Regions from separate parts of the Photorhabdus kleinii genome, predicted to be linked through region 1. Evidence: predicted binding sites of a transcription regulator. Region 1 holds the regulator's gene; each other region holds the start of a gene.
The links. The regulator PurR, encoded in region 1, represses purine synthesis genes. The targets are predictions, from matches to a motif close to CANGCAAACGTTTGCNTG.
Positions count from the first base shown of each region.

Region 2: LG003_RS17090 (NCS2 family permease) is a predicted target of PurR. The motif match lies at 3,038-3,055, and genes of this name have one in related genera.
Region 3: purM (phosphoribosylformylglycinamidine cyclo-ligase) is a predicted target of PurR. The motif match lies at 3,951-3,968, and genes of this name have one in related genera.
Region 4: cvpA (colicin V production protein) is a predicted target of PurR. The motif match lies at 4,075-4,092, and genes of this name have one in related genera.

Region 1 covers NZ_JAJAFY010000001.1:234,074-239,240, forward strand. Annotated here, with positions in the region: gene punC (purine nucleoside transporter PunC) at 185-1,381, opposite strand; gene punR (DNA-binding transcriptional activator PunR) at 1,530-2,438, shown strand; gene purR (HTH-type transcriptional repressor PurR) at 2,445-3,470, opposite strand; gene LG003_RS01085 (hypothetical protein) at 3,656-3,931, opposite strand; gene LG003_RS01090 (Grx4 family monothiol glutaredoxin) at 4,087-4,437, shown strand; gene rnt (ribonuclease T) at 4,665-5,167, opposite strand, start outside.
Region 2 covers NZ_JAJAFY010000041.1:8,080-13,246, forward strand. Annotated here, with positions in the region: gene LG003_RS17080 (sulfite exporter TauE/SafE family protein) at 746-1,498, shown strand; gene LG003_RS17085 (MFS transporter) at 1,607-2,779, shown strand; gene LG003_RS17090 (NCS2 family permease) at 3,168-4,514, shown strand; gene LG003_RS17095 (Na+/H+ antiporter) at 4,786-5,167, shown strand, end outside.
Region 3 covers NZ_JAJAFY010000001.1:65,712-70,878, forward strand. Annotated here, with positions in the region: gene ppk1 (polyphosphate kinase 1) at 1-1,353, opposite strand, end outside; gene speG (spermidine N1-acetyltransferase) at 1,417-1,986, opposite strand; gene purN (phosphoribosylglycinamide formyltransferase) at 2,212-2,850, opposite strand; gene purM (phosphoribosylformylglycinamidine cyclo-ligase) at 2,847-3,887, opposite strand; gene upp (uracil phosphoribosyltransferase) at 4,114-4,740, shown strand; gene uraA (uracil permease) at 4,808-5,167, shown strand, end outside.
Region 4 covers NZ_JAJAFY010000018.1:17,222-22,388, reverse strand. Annotated here, with positions in the region: gene LG003_RS10945 (TIGR01777 family oxidoreductase) at 24-938, shown strand; partial or broken gene LG003_RS10940 (zinc ribbon domain-containing protein) at 962-1,150, opposite strand; gene LG003_RS10935 (UbiX family flavin prenyltransferase) at 1,350-1,934, opposite strand; gene purF (amidophosphoribosyltransferase) at 1,981-3,498, opposite strand; gene cvpA (colicin V production protein) at 3,513-4,019, opposite strand; gene dedD (cell division protein DedD) at 4,221-4,904, opposite strand; gene folC (bifunctional tetrahydrofolate synthase/dihydrofolate synthase) at 4,894-5,167, opposite strand, start outside.

The sequences.
Region 1 (5,167 bases):
AAAGATGACTAATCCATGAGTTTAATGGGGGCAGTCATTGCTCCTGAAAACCTCAAATTCCAAGTTATTTATAATAGGGAACATCTTGAGTATAAAAGCGTAAAATTGTTTTATCAATTAATAAATAAAGGCTGCGATTAATTGGTAATTAGCAGCCTTTATTGAGATAATAATTTGATTAATATCAAGAATTTTGTTCAATTATGTGAATGTGGCGATCAGCGTTTTTTTTCCACTGCATAAAATATCCTAATGTCATTGGAACAACGGTAGAAACCATGACAGTGGTTGTGGATATGAGAGGATTGATGATAAATGCTGATACAATTAGGCTGGCAATAAAACAGAGCCCTAATTGAAGCGTGTTTTGTAATGCAGTAGCTTTCCCACTGTCTTGTGGATAAGCGGATAAAGCGTTTGCTACTGCAATTGGGTATAACGCACCATTCATTGCAGCCATAAAGCAAAAAGGTACCAAAATGGTGAATAGAGTTGGCTCGCTAAATTTTGCAATTAAATAGAGCACAATCATACTGACAGCATAGCCAATTAACAGATAAGGGAAAATAATATCACTTTTTATTTTGGCTAAAATACTGCGGCATCCATAACCTCCAACGATAAAGGCCAGTGTTTGAGGGATATAACTCAGACCGATGTCATCTGGGGTATATCCCATCTCACCGAGAATCGAAGGTGAGCCTGTTAACCAAGCAAAAAAGCCGGCGCTGCATGATGCAAATATCAGAACATTGCCACTAAATAGCGGTGATTTTAATAGCGTAAGGAAAGAGACATTATTTGTTTGCGCTTGAGTTTCACGGTTTTTGCGATTTTCTTGCAAGAACAGAGTAAAAAACAACAGTAATAATGTAATTGTCAGTAAGACTAGGAAAATCATGCGCCAGCCGCCATGTTGTAACAGCCAAGCTCCCATCAAGGGCGCCAGGGCAGGGGAGAGCGCAACCAGAGGCATAATCGTTGCAAAAACACGTTTGGTACGATTGGCCTCATAACGATCAATAACTAATGCTTGCCATGAGACTGCGGCTGAACAAACACCTATGGCTTGGATAAAACGCAAAACTAAAAGTTGGGTAGCGTCTGTTACCCACATCATCCCCAGACAGCCAATAGAAAACAGGGATAGTCCGGTGATGATAATCGGCTTTCTGCCAAAGCGATCTGAAAGAGGTCCCCACAAAAGTTGAGCGAAGGCGAAACCTGCAAGAAAGATGCTTAGGCTGGCACTGATTGCTTCTGCCGATGTATCTAATTCTTGTTGCATAGTGCCGAATGCTGGCAGATACATATCAATGGCCAGATAACCTAGCATACTCAAGCCTGCAAGGTAGAACATGAACTGACTTGAGTTTTTCATTTGATTACTCTCTTTGAATGTCATGATTGAAATAATTTGCAGTGATTGGATAGATAACAATATTGACACATATTCTATATGTCGTGATTTTTACTTGTGAAATGGTAATATTTGCATAGTGCTGTGAAAAAAATTGAAAGGTAAAATTATGTGGTCAGAATATTCACTTGAAGTTGTGGATGCGGTTGCCAGAACAGGCAGTTTTAGTGCCGCTGCATCGGAGCTTCACCGTGTCCCTTCTGCGATCAGTTATACCGTAAGACAACTGGAAGAGTGGCTTGCTGTTTCGTTGTTTGAGCGTCGTCATCGGGATGTAGAATTAACTGAGGCAGGCGCTATTTTTATCAAAGAAGCTCGCTCTGTTATCAAAAAAATGATTGATACTCGTCACCAGTGTCAACAAGTTGCAAACGGCTGGAGAGGGCAATTTAGTATTGCTATTGATCTCGTTGTCAAACCAGAACGTAGTCGCCAGCTTATTCTTGATTTCTACCACCATTTTCCTGATATAGAACTTTTTATTCATCAGGAAGTGTTTAATGGTGTGTGGGATGCGCTGGTGAATAGTCAAGTTGATGTTGCAATTGGTGCAACCCGGGCGGCTCCAGTCGGAGAAAGGTATAGTTTCCGAGATATGGGGTTTATGCCCTGGTTATGTGTGGTTAGCGCTGACCATGCGCTAACCCAGTTGCCGGGTCCGTTATCTGATGATCAAATGCGGCCTTATCCAAGTTTGTGTCTTGAAGATACATCCCGTAATTTACCGAAGCGTGACACTTGGAATCTGGATAATCAGCGCCGGTTGGTGGTTCCTGATTGGGAGTCCGGTCTGTCTTGTCTAAACGAAGGGTTATGTGTAGGAATGGTGCCTAAGCATAGGGCAATGCCGCTTATTCGGCAGAATAAACTAACCGTGCTGGAACTGGAACAGCCTTTACCAGACAGTCCATGTTGTTTGGCATGGGTTCAAAACAGCCATTCTCCAGCATTAAGTTGGCTGCTTGACTATCTTGGCGATAGTGAAACTCTTAATGCTGAATGGCTTCAAGATGAATAAAACGAATTAACGACGATAGTCGATAAATGGACCATCCACGACAGAACGTCGCTCAACCAAACGTGGATGTACTTCAATAGTTTGTGCATCTTCACGTTTATTGATTATTCTGTCCAGTAACATGGAAAAGGCCATCTGCCCCAGTCGTTCTTTTGGTTGATGAATGGTGGTCAATGCCGGAGAGAAATAACGAGCGTTGCGTATATTGTCATAACCGATGACAGAAATATCCTGTGGGACGCGTAATCCTAATTCATCAGCAGCACAAATCGCCCCCATAGCCATAACATCTCCGCCGCAGAAAACCGCAGTCGGGCGCTGTTTTTGATTCAAGATTTGATGCATGGCTTTATAGCCCGATTCTGGTTCAAAATCCCCCTGAATAACCCATTCTTCTCTGATCGGAATGTTGGCTTCTTTTAACGCCTTTAAGAATCCTTGATGACGACCACCACCGGTATTTCGTGCCAGAGGGCCGGGGATCGCGCCAATATCACGATGACCACGTTCGATAAGATAACGACCAGCTAGATAACCGCCGTGGAATGCATTATCAATAATAGTATCGGTGAAATCACTTCTGGCCTGTCCCCAATCCATGACGACCATTGGAATATTGTGATAATCTTCCAACATTCCCAACAACTGTTCCGGGTATTCTGAACACATAATTAGCAGTCCATCCACACGTTTTTGTGCCAGCATGGCTAGATAGGCTTTCTGTTTATCAATGTTATTGTGTGAGTTACATAAAATCAGCGTATAGCCTTTGCTATAACAACTGTTTTCAACAGCCTCAATGACTTCAGCAAAATAGGGGGCTTCACTGGACGTTGCCAGTAATCCGATCGATTTTGTGTGGTTAACTTTCAGACTGCGGGCAACGGCACTGGGTGAATAATTCAGTGCCTTAATAGCAGTCCAAACAGCAGCTTTAGTATCTTCAGCGACGAAGCGGGTTTTATTAATAACATGGGATACGGTGGTGGTTGAGACGCCAGCGTGCTTAGCCACATCTTTGATCGTTGCCATGAGGTGAAAGACTCCTGACCTTTTGGTCTAAATTTAAAACGCTTTGTTAATCGCTTGCTAGCCCTTTACATAGAAGGACTAGCAATAAGTTAGCGATAAATCCTGGATTTTGTCTGATCTGGCTCAAAAGTGAAAGCAATAATCAGTGTTATAAAATGTGTGGTAATCGCTATTTATACTTTTCCTTATGTAAGGGCAATTAACCATCTCAATAGACTGGTTTTTGTCGTTATAAACTTTTTATTCTGAGGAGGCTCTATGAATACCGATTTGAAGCTTGGTTTATTTACTGCTGTCAGCACGTTGGTGATGATTGCCATTTTTGCCGCTCTTTGCTTGATCTTTGCCTGATGTTTTGAACGGGTTAGATGATTTAAAAATTGGGCTTTACGTTGAAAGGAAATTGGGCAGATAGCCTCTTTATCTGCTCTTTGTTTTTCTGCCGCTATTGTGTCTGTCATCTTAACAACCTCTACAATAAATAACCGTGAAAATCATGTCATCTGTGTCAGGATACGAAGAGATCAGGATACATATTAGTGAGAGAAAATGGTATTCTCCGCAATATTGTGACGATGTTGGTTATCAACAGACTGTTGGTTTAAAGGAAATAAAAATGACGACTACTATAGAGAAGATTGAGCGCCAAATTAAAGAAAACCCGATTTTATTGTATATGAAAGGTTCTCCTAAATTGCCAAATTGTGGCTTTTCTGCGCAGGCGGTTCAGGCTTTATCTGCGTGTGGTGAACGTTTTGCTTACGTAGATATTTTGCAAAATCCAGATATTCGTGCAGAATTGCCAAAATATGCTAATTGGCCAACTTTTCCTCAGCTTTGGGTGGAAGGTGAGTTGATAGGTGGATGCGATATTATCATTGAAATGTATCAGCGTGGTGAGTTACAAACATTAATCAAAGAAACTGCTGATAAATATCGTTCTCAGGACGAAAACGCGACAGAGTAATTTTTTAATTACTTATATACCCTATGGATTTCAAGATGCATCGCGACGGCAAGGGAGTGAATCCCCGGGAGCATAGGTAACTATGTGACCGTGGTGAGCGAGTGCAGCCAACAAAGAGGCAACTTGAAAGATGACGGGTATAGATTATTATGCTATCCCCCCATATGTTGATATATGGGGGGTATTATTGTTTAGATTTGATTATATTAATCTAGCCATTCGGCTATTTATCCAGTTTTTTCTGCGGTTGTTGCTAATGGCCAGCCACCAAGTTGTTTCCAACGGTTGACCATTTCACAGAATAATTCAGCGGTACGATCAGTATCATATAAAGCACTGTGAGCCTGATTATTATCGAATGGGATGCCGGCTGTGATGCAGGCTTTTGCTAAGATTGTTTGTCCTAACACCAGACCACCTAAAGCAGCGGTGTCAAAAGTTGCAAACGGATGAAACGGATTTCGTTTTAGTCCAGTGCGTTCCGCGGCAGCCATAACAAAGCTGTGATCGAAGTTAGCATTGTGAGCAACGATAATTGCCCGATTACAATGATTATTTTTTATCCCTTTACGAACCATTTTAAAAATAGCGTGTAGAGCTTCATATTCGCTCACTGCCCCACGTAGCGGATTTAATGGATCAATGCCGGTGAATTCTAGGGCTGCTGGTTCAAGATTGGCTCCTTCAAATGGCTCAATATGGAAGTGAAGTGATTCGCCAGGCGTTAGCC
Region 2 (5,167 bases), on a different contig from region 1:
ATTATTTTTTGGCTTTGAGTATTTGAACTGACCTAAATGTATTCTGCGTTTCTTTCAACCAATGTGTCACAGTATGCACGCCTTGCCAGTATATTCTGTTTTAACCTATTGGATTGAAGAAGAATCTGCCGATTACTGTAAATGAAGTTCTATTCTTCTCTACAGGTCAATTAGAAAAATACATATATACCCGTCATCTTTCAAGTTGCCTCTTTGTTGGCTGCACTCGCTCACCCCGGTCACATAGTTTGCTATGCTCCCGGGGATTCACTCCCTTGCCGTCGCGATGCATCTTGAAATCCATAGGGTATAAAGAAAAAAATATTAATAATAAAGAAATTATTAATGTTTTACAGGAGGATAAATGTAATGTTATGGAAGATTCACGTTCATCCCATGAAAATGAAGTGAAACGTATTAATGACAATATTAATTCAATCCAGCGAAATACCATTCTTCTTTAGAGCGTTTTCTGGTTTGTTGGTGATATTTTTTATCTTGCTAATACCCTTATATATTCCCAATATACGGTAAGTTATTTATTGCTAGGAAATATTTACAATTGATTATAATTTTAACATGTTATCTTTCCATCAAAACCATATACATTCGCCATGTGTGTGTAAGTACATCTTTAACTGATGTGTCCTATTTTTTGCAGACAGACCTGACAAATGATAGTAAAAACTATTAGTATCGGGAAAACGATCACTTTAGTTTGAGAACTATTTTCAGGGAAGTAGAAATGTTACATGTACTTGCGTGGCCTGATCTGTTTATTTGCATTTTTGTCGTTTTCTTTGCTTATCTGGTTTTTGGTATGGCCGGGTTTGGTTCTGCTCTTGTTGCTAGCCCAGTTCTGGCATTTTATATTCCTGTAGCGAAAATTGTTCCTATGCTCGCGTTGGTAGATTTAACCGCCGCAGTGATTAATATTACCAGAGAGGGTAAAAAATCAGAGTTTAGTGAGCTCAAATTAATGATTCCATTAATGGTTATCGGTAGCTTGATTGGCGCCGCCATTTTATTGATGGCCCGACCTGATGTTTTAGTTCTGGTGTTGGGGTTATTTGTTGTTTTCTATTCAATTTATTCGCTATTTTTCAGTAAAACTTACCGTCAATTCCCCGCTAAAGCCGCTATTCCATTTGGTCTGAGTGGAGGTATTTTCAGTGCGCTATTTGGTAGTGGAGGTTTTCTATATGCAATTTATCTAACTGGGCGGATATCAGATAAGGAAATTTTCAGGATTACTCAGACGACTTTAATTGGTTTCAGTACCCTGACGAGAGTGATTGTTTTTGTTGTCATGGGTATTTATCTGGACACCTCATTTTTGTTATTGATACTGGTATTTATTCCAGCCATGTTGTTGGGAATCTATTTTGGTCGCCAAGTGACACTGAAAATCTCCAGAGGAACATTTTTGAAGTTTATCAATATTATTGTACTGGCTTCGGGGTTAATGCTGATATATCGTTATATATTTACTGTTTGAAATAATAACCAATAGGAATTAACGCATTCAATATAATATTATTAATTTGTTGTTTTCAGTTCATTTCATATTTATTCTCTTTGTTTTTGTTGGATAGATATAAATAAAATGAACAGTCGTGATTATAGAAATAATAATTTTTTTGCCATTTTTACTATTACCACGAGTGTCGCTGTTATTGGCATTGTCATTGGTTTGACTATCCCAATGATAGCGTTACGCTTGAATAGCCAAGGTATTGATGAGTTGTACATTGGTTTAATTTCTGCGGCTCCGGCATTGGGAGTGCTTTTGAGTGCTCCGGTCGTCCAGAAAATTGTAGCTCTGGTAGGTAAGAAACACGTCATGATGATTGCAACAGGGGTTTCTGCTGGCAGTTTGCTCCCACTTTTGGGGTCGTTGCCGATGGAGTTGCTTTTTCCTCTGCGGCTAGTTACTGGTGTTGCTAACGGGTTAATGATCTGTCTAGGTGAAACCTGGATTAATGAACTCTCTGAAGAGAATAAACGAGGCAGGGTACTGGCTGTTTATACAACAGTTTTTACTGTCAGTCAGTTGCTTGGCCCTTCTATCATTGCTTTTTATGGTATCGCAGATAAAACGCCGATACTGATTTGTACTCTGATCCATATCTTTTCACTGGTGCTCTTTGTCATGGTAGATCAGAAGAAAGGCGATAAGTTGCCGCAACACAGTAAGCAATCCAATTTCTCTATTGTTCAATTTGTGAAGATTGCACCGGCGATCTGTGGTGGTGTGCTATTTTTTTCCTTTTTCGACGGGACCATTCTTTCTATGTTTCCCATCTACGGGATGAGTTATGGGTATACCGAAGCGGTAGCTGCACTGATGATAAGTGTCATTCTTGCTGGTGATGCAGTGATGCAGCTTCCGTTTGGTTGGCTGGCGGATCATATGAATCGTATGCGCCTATACCAGATTTGTGGTGTAGCAACGCTCGGAGCAAGTGCATTATTGCCGTTTGTCATGACATATCAGTATCTTATCTGGCCTTTGTTGATTGTTTTAGGGGCAACTGCGGGGGCTATCTACACCATTGCATTGGTCCAAATCGGTCAGTATTTTTCAGGAAATGATCTGATAGTGGCTAATGCCGCGGCGGCTATGTTGTGGGGAATTGGGAGTTTGTTTGGACCACTGCTTGCCGGTATAGCGAGTTCAGTGACGCCATCAGGTTTACCTGTTCTGCTTGTCATCATTGCAGCACTGTTTCTGGTTTCAACCATGGATCGGTTTAACCCGCAAGGTGATAAAAGCTGAAGTATTCAGTTGGTAGTTGTACAGGCGTAAAAGCTGGCTGTGAATAGCAGTCAGCATTGAGTGAATCTTATTTATTATCAAGTCGTTAGTAAGTGGAATCCTAAGATTGAAACATTGCGATTAATTATCGTAAAAGGTTTAATCTCCAGAAGTCATTCTTGTGATACTTAGCTAAATAATACTGTTAGCTATTGATTTCGACACGATGATCACTGGATAATCTTTCGCCTCAAATTTTCTCACTGCTTTCTATTCTAAAAGCCAAACGATTGCTTTTGTGATTTATTGAACCGATTGGGGCAATGTTGTTGTGTTATTAAGCAAGGTGATCGTTTTCGTTTGATGAGGAAGTGGAAGAAGTACCATGAACATAATGCAGGGGAACGACATGTTTGGCACTCAGGCACCAGTTAAATGCAAACTGGACAAGTATTTTAAATTGACTGAACGTGGCACAACGGTACGCCGTGAAATTCTGGCAGGGATCACAACTTTCTTGGCGATGGTTTATTCAGTCATCGTTGTACCGGGAATGTTAGGGCAGGCAGGGTTTCCCCATACTGCTGTCTTTATTGCGACTTGTTTAGTTGCCGGTTTTGGTTCTTTGTTAATGGGGCTGTGGGTTAACTTGCCAATGGCAATTGGTTGTGCAATTTCGTTGACTGCATTTACCGCTTTTAGTTTGGTTTTAGGACAGCAAATCACTATTCCGGTTGCACTCGGTGCGGTATTTTTGATGGGATGCTTGTTTACGGTGATTTCTGTTACCGGTATTCGTTCTTGGATTTTACGCAATATACCAATGGGTATTGCGCATGGTGCAGGGATTGGTATTGGGCTGTTTTTGTTACTGATTGCGTCAAACGGTGTTGGTTTGGTCATTAAGAACCCTCTGGAAGGTTTGCCTGTTGCTTTGGGGGCGTTCACCTCTTTTCCGGTTATGATGACTCTGCTTGGGCTGGCTGTTATTTTTGGTCTGGAAAAATTGAAAGTTCCCGGTGGTGTGCTGTTAGTGATCGTGGTGATTTCAGTTATTGGGCTGATTTTTGATCCGGCGGTGAAATATCAAGGGTTCTTTAAGATACCGAGTCTGGGAGATGATGGCCTGTCCTTGATTTTTAGTATGGATATTATGGGGGCTTTGCAGCCGATTGTGTTACCCAGTGTGTTGGCGTTAGTCATGACTGCGGTGTTTGATGCGACCGGTACCATCCGTGCGGTAGCAGGGCAAGGGAACCTGTTGGATAAAGGCGGACAGATTATTAATGGCAGTAAAGCGCTGACTGCCGATTCTGTTAGTAGTATTTTTGCCGGCGCTATCGGTGCTTCTCCGGCTGCGGTATATATCGAATCAGCCGCGGGTACCGCAGCCGGCGGTAAAACAGGTTTAACCGCAACAGTTGTCGGTATCCTGTTCCTGTTAATTTTGTTCTTTTCTCCACTTTCCTATCTTGTACCGGCGTATGCCACCGCGCCGGCGTTGATGTATGTTGGTTTGTTGATGCTGAGTAATGTCAGAAAGCTGGATTTCGATGATTTTGTTGGGGCGATGTCCGGTATGCTTTGCGCGGTCTTTATTGTTCTGACCTGCAATATTGTAACCGGTATTATGTTGGGTTTCAGTTCGCTGGTTGTTGGTCGTATCTGTTCCGGTGAATGGCGCCAATTGAATATCGGTACCGTGGTAATTACGATCGCTTTAGTAGCATTTTATGCTGGTGATTGGGCTATTTGATTGATTAAAAAGTGCGTAATGGGTGTTCACCCCTGCGCACTTTGCCAATTCTTGCGATTACTTTTAAATTCTCAATTATTTCCCCTGTATTTATCTGATTAGTTTACAATATTCCTGTAATTCTTTCGGATACGGCTCCGCGTGTATCTACCTTTTTCGATTGATTCAGTTATTTTAGTATTAAGATTTATTCTCACTGTTTTGTGTTAACGGGAAGAAAAAGAGTTTCAATCTGTATACCAACGGTTCTTAGGCAAATTGTAAGGGCAACATGGAAATATTCTTTACTATTCTGATCTTGATTTTGGTGGTTTCAGTTTCTGGCGTTCTGACTAAAGTGATTCCGTTCCGCATACCTCTGCCGTTAATGCAAATTGCTATGGGAGCATTGCTGGCTTGGCCGCACTTTGGCTTACATGTTACTTTTAATCCTGAGCTATTTCTCGTTCTGCTAATTCCTCCTTTGTTATTCGTTGATGGCTGGAAAATGCCGACCAGAGAGTTTTTCCAGTATGGACGGGAAATTTTCATACTGATGCTGGTATTGGTGCTGGTTACTGTTGTCGGTATTGGTTATCTGATTTACTGGCTGATGCCAGGTATTCCGTTAATTGCTGCTTTTGCCCTTGCTGCTGTGTTATCGCCAACAGATG
Region 3 (5,167 bases), 170 kb from region 1:
GGCATAGCGAACAATTTCTTCACCTTCCAGACGGGAAATAAAAAACAGTTTTGCGTGAATTTTTAGTCCCGGTGCTGAGAAAATAACATGTACACCCGCTTCGGTTAGCCGTTTGGCCCAATGAATATTGGCTTCTTCATCAAATCGAGCCTGTAATTCAACCACGACGGTCACTTTTTTACCGTTATGGGCAGCATGGATCATGGAATCAATAATGCGGGAGTCTTTTGCTACCCGATAAATATTGATCTTGATGGAAAGTACACTTGGGTCGAAAGAAGCCTGACGTAATAATTCCAGCACATGTTCAAAGGTGTGGTAGGGATAATAGAGCAGCACATCTTGTTCACGAATCGCATCAAAACCATTACGGAAATTATCAAACCAAGTGTGCCGTAATCTCGGTAAAGGTTTATTGAGTAAGTTTCTCTTCCCCTCATTGGGGAATTTAATGAAATCTTTAAAATTGTGATAGCGTCCGCCGGCAATCACCGAATCATTGTTTGACAAGCCAAGTTTGCTACGCAGTAACCCCACCATTTCATCTGGCATTTCTCGTTGATAAACGAATCTTACTGGTTCCGCTGTCAGCCGTTGTTTCAGCGTGGATGACATTAGTTCGAGCAAGCTTGATTCCATCTCTGTTGCTAAATCATATTCAGAATCACGGGTCATTTTCATTGAATAGGCGTTCAGTGAATCATAATCGAAAAAGCCTTTGAAAATTTCATCAAGACAATAACGCATAATATTGTCTAGCAGGATCATTGATTTGCGGCGGTGTGGCATTTCAGGCGGCAAGTTAACAAAACGTGGCACCTTATCTGACGGAATTTCCAATAGTGCATATTGAATATTCTGGCCGTGAACAATTTCAACTGCCAGATAAGTGTAGTCATCTTTTAGAAATTCAACCAGGTTGGTTTCTGGATTGATCAGAATTGGCGTAATGTGTGGCCGCAGATGTTGACGAAAATATTGACGTAACCAGATTTGTTGATTTGGTGAAATTTGTCGTTCATTGATGAGAAAAATTTGATTGCGAGCTATTTCTAGTAGCAATTCATTATAGAGCACATCAAATTCTTGATCGGTTTTAGCCACTTTAGCTTGAATTTTTTTCAACACATTTCGAGCGCTGGTGGCTGATCCTCGTTCTTCATTGATTAATATTCGCCGTTTCACATCAGCAAAACGGACTTTGTAAAATTCATCCAGATTATTGGAGTAAATACCAAGGAACCGCATCCGTTCTATTAATGGATTGCTCTTATCCGCTGCTTCTTGAAGCACACGTTCGTTGAATGATAACCAACTCAGTTCTTTCTCGGTATAGAGCCTGTCTTGGGACATTGTTACTCCAGGTGTTGAGGTAAAAGTATTGAAACTTTGAATACGACGGGGCGTCGTTTGTCGCTATCTTATCGGCAGTAGCTGTTGACTCATTTTTTCATCTTCCTTAGATGCAAAATATTGATGTTGGAAAACGCACATGCGAATGGCTGTGCGGTAACTGCCATTAATAAAGAATTCATCTATTAATTCGCCCTCAGTATAGAAACCTAGTTTATTATAGATGTGAATGGCTTTAACATTCTCTTTATCAACAATCAGGTAGAGTTTATACAGATTAAGTACGGAAAATGCATATTCCATTGCCAGTTTTGCCGCTTTGGTTGCATGGCCTTGGCCCTGATAGGCGGGATCGATAATAATCTGAAATTCTGACCGGCGGTGGATATAGTCGATTTCGACTAATTCAACCAAACCCACTTTGGCGTCAGAACTTGCGATAATAAACCGGCGCTCGCTCTGGTCGTGAATATGTTTGTCATAGAGATCGCACAGTTCAACGAAAGCTTCATAAGGTTCTTCGAACCAGTAACGCATGACGCTAGCATTGTTATCTAATTGATGGATAAAAGGCAGATCTTCCCGCTCAAGGGGGCGTAACCTAACAGGTGGAGTATGAGAACCACCAGACATTTGACACCTCAGTGTTTTTAATAAAAAAGGAGCATATACCCGTCATCTTTCAAGTTGCCTCTTTGTTGGTTGCACTCGCTCACCCCAGTCACATAGTTACCTATGCTCCCGGGGATTCTCTCCCTTGCCGTCGCGATGCATCTTGAAATCCATAGGGTATAATTAATAATAGTTCGCAGTGCTGGATATGTTACCACAGCACTGTAATTAGTCGTTAATAATAGATTATTCTGCGGCATAGCCTTCTGGAGGGAGGATCTTTCCATCCAGATACGCTTTGCCATTAACCATATTTAGGCGCCCTTCGATAAACCAGTTGATAACTAATGGATAGATGTTGTGTTCCTGAGTCTGAACCCGTTTAACAACCTCATTTTCCTGATCTCCGGCAAAAATAGGAACTTTAGCTTGCAAGATCACCGGGCCGCCATCCAACTCTTCTGTTACAAAATGGACGGAAGTGCCGTGTTCTGTATCTCCATTTGCTATCGCTTTGCGGTGAGTATGCAGACCAGGATATTTGGGTAACAGAGAAGGATGAATATTTAACAGCCGGCCAAGATAGTGCTGAACAAAATCTGGCGTCAGAATACGCATATAACCCGCGAGGACCAGCAAGTCTGGTTGATACTGATCAATCACGTGTTTTAGCGCTTCATCATAAGCCTGACGATCTACATAGTTTTTCGGGCTAATGACATGGGTGGGAATATCTGCCTGTTTAGCGCGTAACAGACCGTAAGCATTTGCGGTATTACTCAATACCGCGCAAACCTGCCCATTGATTCTGTTCTGCTGGCAGGCGTCAATCACCGCCTGGAGATTGCTGCCGCTGCCAGAGATGAGTACAACGATATTTTTCATTTAATGATAACCTGTTGTTCACCCTCTTTCAGTGTCGCGATAGTGCCGATTTGCCAGGCTTTTTCACCGGCAGCAGTGAGTAATTCAATCGCGTGTTCAACGGCTGTTGGTGGTAATGCAATCACCATTCCAACACCACAGTTGAATGTACGGTACATTTCATGACGGCTGACATTGCCTGTCTGTTGCAGCCAGTTAAATATGGCCGGCCATTGCCAACTGGATTCGTTAATCTGTGCTTGGGTATTTTCAGGCAGAACACGCGGAATATTTTCCCAGAAACCGCCACCGGTTAGATGAGCAATAGCGTGAATATCAACCTGTTCAATCAAGGATAAAAGGGATTTCACATAAATTTTTGTCGGGGCGAGTAGGTGATCTGCCAATGATTTACCTTCAAGCTCTGTTGCTTCTGGATCGGTGTTGTTGACGGCCAGAATTTTGCGTATCAGAGAATAGCCGTTTGAGTGAGGGCCACTGGCGGCGAGGGCAATCAAGGCATCACCCGCCTGAACTTTACTGCCATCAATGATTTCTGATTTTTCAACCACGCCGACGCAGAAGCCGGCAACATCATAATCTTCACCGTGGTACATCCCCGGCATTTCTGCGGTTTCACCACCAACCAGAGCACAGCCGGATAATTGACAGCCTTCTGCGATACCGCTGATAACGCTGGCAGCCGTATCAACATCCAGTTTCCCGGTTGCATAGTAATCAAGGAAAAACAGGGGTTCTGCACCTTGAACAACCAGGTCATTGACACACATTGCAACTAAGTCAATGCCGATAGTGTCATGACGTTTGAGATCCATTGCCAGACGCAACTTGGTGCCGACACCATCAGTACCAGAAACCAGAATTGGCTCGCGGTATTTTTGTGGTAATGCACATAAAGCGCCAAACCCACCTAAACCGCCCATAACTTCTGGACGACGGGTCTGTTTTACAACACCTTTAATACGGTTGACTAAGGCATTACCGGCGTCGATATCGACACCGGCATCTTTATAACTGAGAGAGGTTTTGTTGGTCACTCGAAGCCCCCAAGGCGGTTGCGTTTGATAAATTAAGACAGAATAGTAGCAATTCTAACAGTCTAAGCAAACGTTTGCGAGACTCTTGTTTCGGATCTCTGTTCTCGGTAATTAGGGCTATGTTTGATGAAAATCAACGGATTGGTGGTGGTGTTATGGGTAAAAGGCGGTATAATCTCGCCGTTTTTTTGTCTGCTGGCGACATGACATACAGTAGGAGAGGTCCATGAAGATCGTTGAGGTGAATCACCCACTTGTTAAACATAAACTCGGCCTGATGCGAGCGCATGATATCAGCACCAAACGCTTTCGTGAACTGGCCGCAGAAATTGGAAGCCTTCTGACTTATGAAGCAACCGCTGATTTAGAAACAGAAAAAGTCACTATTGATGGCTGGTGTGGTCCGGTGGTAGTTGAGCAGATTAAAGGTAAAAAAATAACTGTCGTACCTATTTTGCGTGCGGGATTGGGGATGATGGATGGTGTATTGGAGAATGTTCCCAGTGCCCGGATCAGCGTCGTAGGGGTTTATCGTAATGAAGAAACCTTAGAACCTGTCCCTTATTTTCAGAAATTGGCTTCCAATATTGATGAACGTATGGCGCTGTTGGTTGACCCCATGTTGGCAACCGGTGGTTCCATGATTGCAACTATCGATTTACTGAAAAAAGCAGGCTGCCAGTCGATTAAAGTGCTAGTTTTGGTGGCTGCTCCTGAAGGTATTGCCGCGCTGGAAAAAGCCCATCCTGATGTGGAACTGTATACAGCTTCTATTGATGAGAGACTCAATGAACAGGGATACATTGTGCCTGGCTTGGGGGATGCAGGCGATAAAATATTTGGTACGAAATAATAAGTTAGCCGACTTTTGAGTCGGCTTTTTTTGGTTTTGACGCGATAATATTAAGAGGATAAATAAGATGACCCGTCGCACTATTGGAGTAGATGAGCGGCCTCCTTTTTTACAGACCATTCCACTCAGCTTCCAACATCTTTTTGCTATGTTTGGTGCGACGGTATTGGTGCCGATTTTGTTTAAAATCAACCCGGCGACAGTTCTGCTATTTAATGGTATCGGTACATTGTTGTATCTGGTGATTTGCAAAGGAAAGGTTCCGGCGTATTTGGGATCGAGCTTTGCTTTTATTTCACCGGTCTTATTGTTGTTGCCTCTGGGATATGAATTAGCCTTGGGTGGTTTTATTATATGTGGCGTGCTGTTTTGTCTGGTTTCACTGATGGTTAAGGTGGCAGGGCGAAGTTGGATTAATGCGCTGTTT
Region 4 (5,167 bases), on a different contig from region 1:
CAACTTAGGTTATAGGAGTGGTTATGCGTATTTTAATCACTGGAGGAACAGGTTTGATTGGTAGCCGTCTGGTTTGCCAACTTCTTTCCCTATCCCATTCCATTACTATTCTAAGCCGCTCACCTCAAAAAGTTTATTCTCTATTCAGCAATCAAGCTGAATGCTGGACCAGCCTGAAAGATAAAACCGATCTCAACGATTTTGATGCCGTAATCAATCTTGCTGGCGAGCCCATAGCAAACAAACTATGGACTTCAACGCAAAAAGAGAAGCTGTGCCAGAGTCGCTGGACATTAACAGAGCAACTCAGCAAGCTCATTAATGCCAGCCAGACACCACCAGAAGTCTTTATTTCCGGCTCTGCGGTAGGCTATTACGGGGATCAGAATCAAACAATTGTCACAGAGCATGAGCCACCTCATGATGAATTTACTCATCAGCTCTGTAAGCAGTGGGAACAACTTGCATTACAGGCAGCCAGTAATAAAACCCGCGTTTGTCTTTTACGTACTGGTGTTGTACTGGCAAAAAACGGCGGAGCACTGAAAAAAATGCTTCCCTTGTTCCGTCTTGGGCTTGGTGGCCCGATGGGGAGCGGAAAACAGTATCTGCCCTGGATTCATATTGACGATATGGTGAATGGTATCTATTACCTGTTAATGACACCTGGTTTGAGTGGTCCTTTTAATATGACCGCCCCTTATCCAGTACATAATGATCAATTTGCCGCAACACTGGGAGAAGTATTGCATCGTCCTACTATTATCCGAACACCTACTTTTGTGCTGAAATTACTGATGGGAGAAGCTGCGGCACTGGTACTGGGCGGACAACAGGCAATACCGCATAACTTGGAACAAGCGGGTTTTGGCTTCCGCTATTTTCAGCTAAAAGAGGCATTTCAAGACTTACTAGACAGTGACTGCTCCCCGCCGTAAAAAACGGCGAGGCTTCCCACTTCTCAGGCCGCAACCGTCTTTATGACGGATTTACGCTGGCCTCCGTGGGCAGAAACGACGAGTCCCGCCGCCTGTAATTCCAGTATGCCCTTGCGCTGGATGTTGATCGCCGCATTGATATCGCGGTCATGTTCGACATGAAAAACCGGGCATTGCCAGATCCGCTTATGCAGCGGCATTTCCGGCTCTTTGGGGGTGGGGTAGATGCGGACTTTGGTCGCTCTTAACATATTCAGCGCTCATTGATAAAGAGCATTCATTTTAGCCTGTTTTACAGTTTTACAGGCAGATATCAATTCAGTCAGGATACGTCGCAGTAGCCAGCCCTAAAACCCTTTGGGCTTTTCGCCTTATATACACGCACTGGGCAAAGGTTTACGGCGGTTTTTGCTAAATCTCAACGCTTTTAACCCCTTGCCAGCGGGTAAATAGATCATAAGGTAGCTCGATATCAAACTGATCAAGCACTCGGTTAACCGTCTGGTCAATAATATCCTGAATCTGTTGAGGCTGATGATAAAATGCAGGCACAGGCGGCATAATCACCGCGCCAATTTCTGCCGCTTGAGTCATCAGCCTGAGATGCCCCAAATGCAATGGCGTTTCCCTCACCCCAAGCACTAACTTACGACTTTCTTTCAATACAACATCTGCCGCTCTGGTTACTAATCCATCAGTATAACTGTGGACAATACCTGAAAGGGTTTTCATTGAGCATGGTAGAATTACCATGCCCGAAGTTTTGAATGAACCTGAAGAGATGACAGCAGCGATATCTCTGTTGTCATATACAACATCAGCCAGCGCCTGCACATCCCGTAAACTATAATCTGTTTCAAGTGCCAGTGTCTGGCGAGCAGAATGACTGATAACCAGATGTGTTTCTACCCCTTCAACTGGTTGTAAAACTTGCAGTAGCCTTATACCATAAATGGCCCCACTTGCTCCTGTAAGCCCTACTATTAATCTTTTCATTCTTTCCTCATACAAACACTGAACAACTATTTAAACCCGAAAGTCATCAACCTTCATTATAGATATCCAGATTTTCAATTTCATTCTGATTATTCAGTTTTACTTCATCGTCTTTACGCAGATTCTCCAGATAATAGAGATAAGTCTGGTCAACGTCTTTGGTAACATAAACGCCATTGAATACTGAACTCTCAAACCCATCAACATCCGGGTTTTCTTCACGAACAGCGTCGATCAGATCGGTTAAATCCTGAAATATCAATGCATCTACACCAATAAGTTGGCGAATTTCATCCACTTCACGCCCATGAGCAATCAGTTCATTTGCATTGGGCATATCAATGCCATAAACATTCGGGAAACGTACTTCCGGTGCTGCCGAAGCAAGATAAACTTTCTTCGCGCCGGCTTCACGAGCCATATCAACAATCTGTTCTGACGTTGTACCACGCACAATAGAGTCATCTACCAATAGCACATTTTTATCACGGAATTCTGCTCGATTAGCATTCAGTTTACGGCGGACTGATTTCCGGCGTTCCTGTTGCCCAGGCATGATAAATGTCCGACCAACATAACGGTTTTTCACAAATCCCTGACGATAGGGTTTACCGAGTATGCGCGCAATTTCTAGCGCAACATCGCAAGATGTTTCGGGGATTGGAATAACCACATCAATATGTAAGTCTTCCCATTCGCGGGCAATTTTCGCCCCTAGCTTATGCCCCATCCGTATGCGGGCGTTATAAACCGAAATTTTATCAATAAAGGAATCTGGGCGAGCCAAATAGACAAATTCAAATAAACAGGGGGTCAGAGAAGGATTTTCAGCACATTGACGAGTAAATAACTGACCTTGTTCAGTAATATAAATCGCTTCACCTGATGCAACATCCCGCAGGAATTCAAAGCCTAGCGTATCCAATGCAACGCTTTCAGAAGCGACCATATACTCATTACGGCCATCATCCAAAGTACGCTTACCTAAAACCAACGGACGAATACCATGCGGATCACGGAAAGCAACTAACCCATGACCAATAATCATCGCAATGCAGGCATAAGCACCACTCACCTGTTTATGCATTGCCGCTACTGCCGCAAAAATATTGTCAGGCTCCAATGGATAATGCTGGAAACAATCCAGTTCACTAGCAAAAACATTAAGCAAAATCTCAGAATCTGACGTGGTATTCACATGGCGACGGGCATTCTCAAATAACTTTTTCTTCAACTCATGAGCATTCGTCAAATTACCATTGTGTGTCAATGTAATACCAAATGGAGAGTTCACATAAAACGGTTGAGCTTCCGATGCACTGGAACTGCCCGCTGTCGGGTAGCGAACATGACCAATCCCAATCGTTCCCTGTAAACGCAGCATATGCCGGGCTTCAAATACGTCTCTCACTAAGCCATTGGCTTTGCGTAAACGAAACCCATTGTTACCATCAATAGTGGCAATGCCCGCAGCATCTTGCCCACGGTGCTGAAGCACCGTCAACGCATCATAAATCGACTGGTTAACCGGTGTAAAACCGACGATACCAACAATACCGCACATGTAGTTCTTCCTCATCAGCCAAACGGAGAGGTATATTTCTCCGGCAAGAAACTTGACGCATTTTGCAGGTAGTCAAAGAACCACCTTATGATATGACTGAACTGTGGGATCAATTGTGACTGTTTCCAATCCTCACTTCGAGCCAATGGTGTAAATGTATCCAGAAAAAACAGAATAGCAGCGACAATCAGCACACCACGCAATGCCCCAAAGCAGACCCCTAGTACTCGATCAGTACCTGACAATCCAGTCCGTTGCACAAGAGAACCTATCACATAGTTCACCACGGAACCGACAATCAAAGTAGCAATAAACAGCAACGCAATAGCAATCCCGTTACGTACCAATTCATCTTCAAAACGGGTGAAATAGACCGCTAAGTAAGTATAAAAATGGCTTGCCACAAAGAAAGCACATCCCCAGGTGACCAGTGATAATGCCTCACGAATAAACCCACGAATCAGGCTAACTAATGCCGAGAAGCCAATAATGGCGATAATAACGTAATCAATCCAAACCATGTTTTAATTCCAAAATAGACACCTCGGCATCCGTTTCAGGTGCATTCTAACAGAAAACGAAAACGTTTGCGTAGCAGATTTCCTATCCTACTGAAAATAATTAAGGCGACGAATTTGAATAATCATCATCGCCGCAGTCACTTAATATTTACTTCTTCATGATAGTTGTCCTATTTGTCACATAGGCATCACCCACTTTTATTACGGCCTGTAACTCCTTACCTGCCCTTGTAATCCAGTCAAACTTTTCAATTCTGATAATGCCGAGTCAAGTTGTTGCTTAGAAGCGTTCGGACCGACATATATTCTCGTTAATTGCCCCTGAACCGGAGATGAAGGAACCGTATAAACCTGATAACCAGACAAACGTAGTCTGGCAACGATTTCATCTACCTTTCCGGCATTTTTCAAAGCACCCAGTTGTACGATATAAGCCTGCCCTTGCGGGGCTGTTTCAACCGGTTTAACTTCAGGTTTCGGCTCTGACTTAATGTCTGGTTTAGGTTTAAGCGCCGGTGCCGGCGGCTTAGTATCTGGTTTTGGTTCAAGCTTAATCTGTGGTTGAGGCTTCACTTCTGGCTGAACAGCAGGAGGGACTATCGGCGCAGGTTGAGGATTGGTAACCAATGGTATTTCCGGCTGCTCCAGTGTTTCTGGCTGCAATGCCTCTGTCTCATCTTCCAGAGGCACTGATAATATTGGTGGATTAAGAGGAGGTATAGAGTCAATTTCTTGCTCATCCCCTGGCTTTGGAACCAAGGGAATTGATGCAAATTTATCTTCGTTATATTTCTTGTTGCCGTCTAACAACGCAGGCAGCACAATGACACCCAATGCTACCAATACAATTGTACCAACCAAACGATTCTGAAATTTACTTGCCACTTCCTTTCTCCCTGTCCAGAGCCTCCATAACATGCGCTACCGTGTGGAATGAGCCACAAACGACAACAATATCTTGCTCATCAGCATCAGCCATCGCCTGATGCCAAGCACTTTCCACATCAGTAAATACCTGTGGCTGTCCAAGATGCTGAGCCAGTGTCTGTGCATCTGCACCACGCTGTTCAGTCAATGGAGCGCAATACCACTCATTTATTTGCTGTGACAGGCAAGTCAGTGTACCGGCAATATCTTTATCACCTAGC